2 regions of the Nocardioides caricicola genome follow, and region 1 is predicted to be linked to the other one. Evidence: riboswitches for the same ligand, from Rfam matches in the RefSeq annotation. Region 1 holds a riboswitch; the other holds the start of a gene.

Region 1 (2,188 bases):
CCGGCCACCCACCAGCGTGGGCGACCGGCCTCGCGTTCAGGCGCTTCGGTCAAGCTCAGCCGGGTCGGACCGCGCCGACGTACGGCATGGAGTACAGGCCGGACACGACCACACCGGTGCCGGGGTTGGCGGCGTGCACGATCAGGCCGTTGCCGATGTACATGCCGACGTGGCTGATCGGGCTGTAGTAGAAGACCAGGTCGCCGGGCTGCAGGTCGCTCGCGGCGACGTGCGGGCCGGAGGAGTACTGGGCGCTCGAGGAGTGCGGGAGGCCGACGCCGGCGGCGCCCCAGGCCATCATCGTGAGACCCGAGCAGTCGAAGGCGGACGGTCCGGCGGCACCGTAGACGTACGCGTCGCCGACCTGGGCCATCGCGTAGGCGACCGCGGCGGCCGCGCTGCCCGAGGCGGGGACGTCAGACGGCATCCGGACGGTGCCGCGCGACAGGATGTCCTCGCGCTCCTCGGCCTTGAGGTCGGCCAGCAGGGCCTCCGCCTCGGCGAGCTTCTCCTCCGCGGTCTTCTTCTCGGCGGCGAGCTTCTCCTCGAGGGCGGCGATGTCCTCGGCGCGACGCTCGGTCGCGTCGGCGCGGATGTCGAGCGACTTCAGCTCGGTGGCGTACTCGTCGAACAGCTGCGACTGCATGTCGTTGAACGCCGACATGGTCGAGAGCTGGGCGAGGAAGTCCTGGGAGTCCTCGGAGACCACGACCTGGCCGACGGCGGCGAGGCTCTGTCCCTCGTACTGGCGCACGATGGCGTCCTGGACCTGCTCACGCACGACGCCGAGGCGGTCGTCCTGGCGGTCCTGGTCGGCCTGCAGCGAGTCGAGGTCGGCTTCGAGGTCCTTGAGCTCGAGGCGCGCGTCGTTGTAGCGCTCCGAGGCCTGTTCGGCCTCGTGGTACAGCCGGTCGACCTTGGCCTGTACGTCGTCGATGTCGGGCTTCGCCTGCGCCGACCCCGAGGGCACGAGGCCCAGGGTGGCGATCAAGGCGGCACCGGACAGGAGGGTGATCAGTCGCTTCCGGCCGTTCTGCACGAGCGGGCGCTCTCCTTGTACGTCGGACGCCTACCGGGTGAGCTGACGGATTCGGACGCGACGCTTGTCCTACCTCCGCAGTGCGGAGGATTCACCCCACGTGGCCAGCCTGCGACCACAGTTGGTTCCCCGGCTCCCGGAACGGTCGAGACCGGTCCGAGACTCAGCGCGGTGACCGCGCGGATCCGAGTGATCCACTTCCACGGCCACCTGAGCGACACACACTAGAGGGGCCCGCCGGGCCTCACCAAACTTTCAACCGGTGTCTCGGGTCTTTTTCGGCGCTGGGCCGGAAATTTGACGCGGGAGAGTCACACAGATCACACCAGTCACACGAGTCACGGCCCGGGCGGGCTCACGCGGACTCCATGTGCGGTCCGTCGACCGGCTGGACGAGGCGCAGCGGCGGGACCAGGCCGCTCTGGGCGAGGACGTCGAGCGCGTCCCGCGCGTCGTCGTCGAAGGTGAGCTCGGGCGGTGGGCCGAGCAGGACGGTCACCACGCAGTCGTGGCAGTGCAGACCCCGCACCGTGCAGGTGTCACAGTCGATTCGCGTGTTCATGTCAGGAACGGTCGCAGGGACCACCGACAACGGCCCTCGAGACCGCGAGGCGGCGGCGTGTCTACGAACGGGTCACGAGGTCGAGAAGCGCCTCGGGGGGTACGACACGGGCACCGCCGCGGGTCACGTCGCGCGCGACCGCCTGGTCGGCGGTGACCACGACGACGACGCGCCCCTCGGGCTCGGCCGCGACCAGGTCGCGGATCACGTCGTCGGCGATCACCCCGCGCGGGCTGAACAGCACGCGCACGCCGCGTGGCGCGTTCACCGGCGGTCGGTGGTCGGTGTCGGCGGCGTCGAAGACGACGGTCGTCTCCGCGCCGGTGCGCGCGACCAGCGGCGCCAGCGCCTGCATCAGCCGGATCCGCTGCGCCTCCAGCGGCGAGGTCGGCCACGCCGCCTTGCTGACGTTGTAGCCGTCGACGACCAGCCGGGCGCGCGGCATCGCGAGGTACTGCTCGAGCGCCGCCTGGCTCGGCACCCGCTGCCCCGACTCGGCGATGTCGGCCTGCACACGGTCGCCGGGCGAGCCGCTGACCTGCGGGAGCGCGAGCTCGCGCTGCAGGCCGTTCGCGGCGTCGATGACG
Region 2 (2,188 bases), on a different contig from region 1:
AGCGGGCTCGAGGTGGTGGACGTCAGCCACGGGTACGGCGCCGGCACCGGCCGGGTCGAGGTGCTGCACGGCGTCTCGCTCGCCGTCGCGCCCGGCGAGCTCGTCGCGCTGGCCGGACCGTCCGGATCGGGCAAGACCACCGTGTGCCACCTGGCGGCGGGGTTCGAGTCGCCCGAGCGGGGCGCCGTCCGTGTCGACGGGCGGCCGGCCGCGGAGATCGCGGACTGGGCGGTCGTGGCCGTGGTGCCCCAGCAGCACGGGCTGCTCGCCGGGCTCAGCGTCGAGGACAACATCTGCCTGCCCGCGCACCGGGCCGGCGTCGACCCGGCCGCGGCGTTCACGCGGCTGGCCGAGGCGCTCGACCTCGGCGCGTTCACGCGCCGCGGGGTCGCCGAGACGTCGCTGGGCGAGCAGCAGCGCACGGCGGTGGCCCGGGCGCTGGTCCTCGCGCCGCGGCTGGCCGTCCTCGACGAGCCCACCGGGCACCAGGACGACGACCACGTGGAGCAGGTCGTGGCCGCCCTCGCGGCCACCGCCCGGGCGGGTTCGGCGATGCTCGTGGCGACCCACGACCAGCGGGTCTGGGAGGTCGCGGACCGCGTCGTACGCCTCGACGAGGGCCGCGTCGTCGTGTGACCTCGGTCTAGTTGGACCGGAAATCCACGCGGGGCGTGTGGCGTGGGCCACGAGAACCGGACCATACCGACTGGCGTTTTCCGCAAATCGTCCTGCATGGTCGTTGACGGTTGCACCAACGCACACCGGCCGCGGGATCGCCGAGTCCTGCCCATCCGCGGTCGTCTCCTCTGATGGAACCGGGCAGGAGTGGGGGAACCACCTTCGCGGTCAGCCTGCTGGCCGCTCGGGGTGAAGTCACGGAGACGTGACCGGGCACCTTCTGCGCCCGAACCCGACAGCTCACCTCACAGGCGTCGGAAGGAATCCGTTCGATGCACGTCACCCTGCCCTCGATCGCGCGCGCCCTCGTCGGCGCCGCCCTCGCCGGAGCGCTGCTCACCGCCGCTCCCGCCCAGGCCGCCACCGGCCACGCCGACCGCGACCGCGACCGCCACAAGCACGAGCCGACCCGCGTCGAGCGCGCGATGAGCGTCGCGGCCGCCCAGAAGGGCGACCCGTACCGCTACGGCGCCGCCGGCCCCGGCGCGTTCGACTGCTCCGGCCTGGTGTTCTACAGCTTCCGCCGCGCCGGGTTCTCCAACATCCCGCGCACCTCCAGCGCGCAGGCGCACTTCGCGCGCCGGATCTCGCGCGGCGCCATGCAGCGCGGCGACCTGATGTTCTTCTACGACGGCGGCGGGGTCTACCACGTCGGCGTGTTCGTCGGGTTCTCCCACGGGCGCCGCCACGTGCTGCACGCGCCGTACTCCGGCACGCGGGTGCGCATCGACCGCGTGTGGACCGACAGCTGGTACCCGGGCACGCTGCGCAAGCGCTGACCGCCTCCGGGCTCTCCCTGGCGGCTACTTCCAGGTGAACGTCGCCAGCGTCGCGTCGATGACGTCCTGGCGCTCCTCCGGCGATGCCGCAGGGCTGAACAGGAACGTCAGCGCGACCACCTTGCCGTCGGTCTGGGCGCCGAACTCCTCGAGGTAGAGGTTCTTCTGCACCTGACCGGCCAGGTGGTAGGCCTCCGTGCCGTCGAGCTCGGTGAGCGGCAGCTTCTTCGGCTGCCTGGGATAGAAGCTCGACTCGAGCCAGTTGTCGGCCAGGCCGTCGGCGCTCATCGACAGGTCGTACGACTTGATCTGGGCGAGGGTGATCGACGAGAAGGTGTACTCGCGGGTCCCGGCGTCCACCTGCTGCGGGACGATCCGCGGGGTGAGGAACCAGCCCTTCGGCGCGCGCACCGACGCCAGCGGGAGGTCCAGCACCGGGCCGGTCGCGGGCGCCACGGTGCTGCTCGGCTCGCCGGTCGGCTCTCCGGTCGCCTCGTCGGTCGGGCTGGGTGAGGACGTCGCCGAGCTGGTGGTGGGATCCGGGCTCGGGTCGGCGCTCGCGTCGTCGTTGCCGCACGCGGCGCCCAGGAGGAGCACGGCGGCGAGCGCGGCAGCGGACGCAGCGGTCTTCGGCACGACCAGAACCTTGCCGCCCGGCATCGACCTCAAACCGATCGCCGGGCTGAGGTTTTGCCCCGTCGCCTCCGGGGCAAGCGCTCGTTGTCGGACAG

Evidence for each region. Region 1 has a riboswitch for cyclic di-AMP ahead of ABD875_RS05160 (C40 family peptidase). Riboswitches for the same ligand answer to the same signal wherever they lie in the genome.
Region 2: it holds a riboswitch for cyclic di-AMP, as region 1 does, so the genes downstream of both, ABD875_RS14945 (C40 family peptidase) here and ABD875_RS05160 (C40 family peptidase) in region 1, are expected to answer to the same signal.

The regions. Positions count from the first base shown of each region.
Region 1 covers NZ_BAABFQ010000003.1:702,799-704,986, forward strand. Annotated here, with positions in the region: gene ABD875_RS05155 (hypothetical protein) at 1-8, opposite strand, end outside; gene ABD875_RS05160 (C40 family peptidase) at 56-991, opposite strand; cyclic di-AMP (ydaO/yuaA leader) riboswitch at 1,052-1,218, opposite strand; gene ABD875_RS05165 (hypothetical protein) at 1,395-1,601, opposite strand; gene ABD875_RS05170 (NYN domain-containing protein) at 1,663-2,188, opposite strand, start outside.
Region 2 covers NZ_BAABFQ010000007.1:181,760-183,947, reverse strand. Annotated here, with positions in the region: gene ABD875_RS14950 (ABC transporter ATP-binding protein) at 1-636, shown strand, start outside; gene ABD875_RS14955 (ABC transporter ATP-binding protein) at 1-1, shown strand, start outside; cyclic di-AMP (ydaO/yuaA leader) riboswitch at 798-947, shown strand; gene ABD875_RS14945 (C40 family peptidase) at 951-1,457, shown strand; gene ABD875_RS14940 (hypothetical protein) at 1,482-2,093, opposite strand.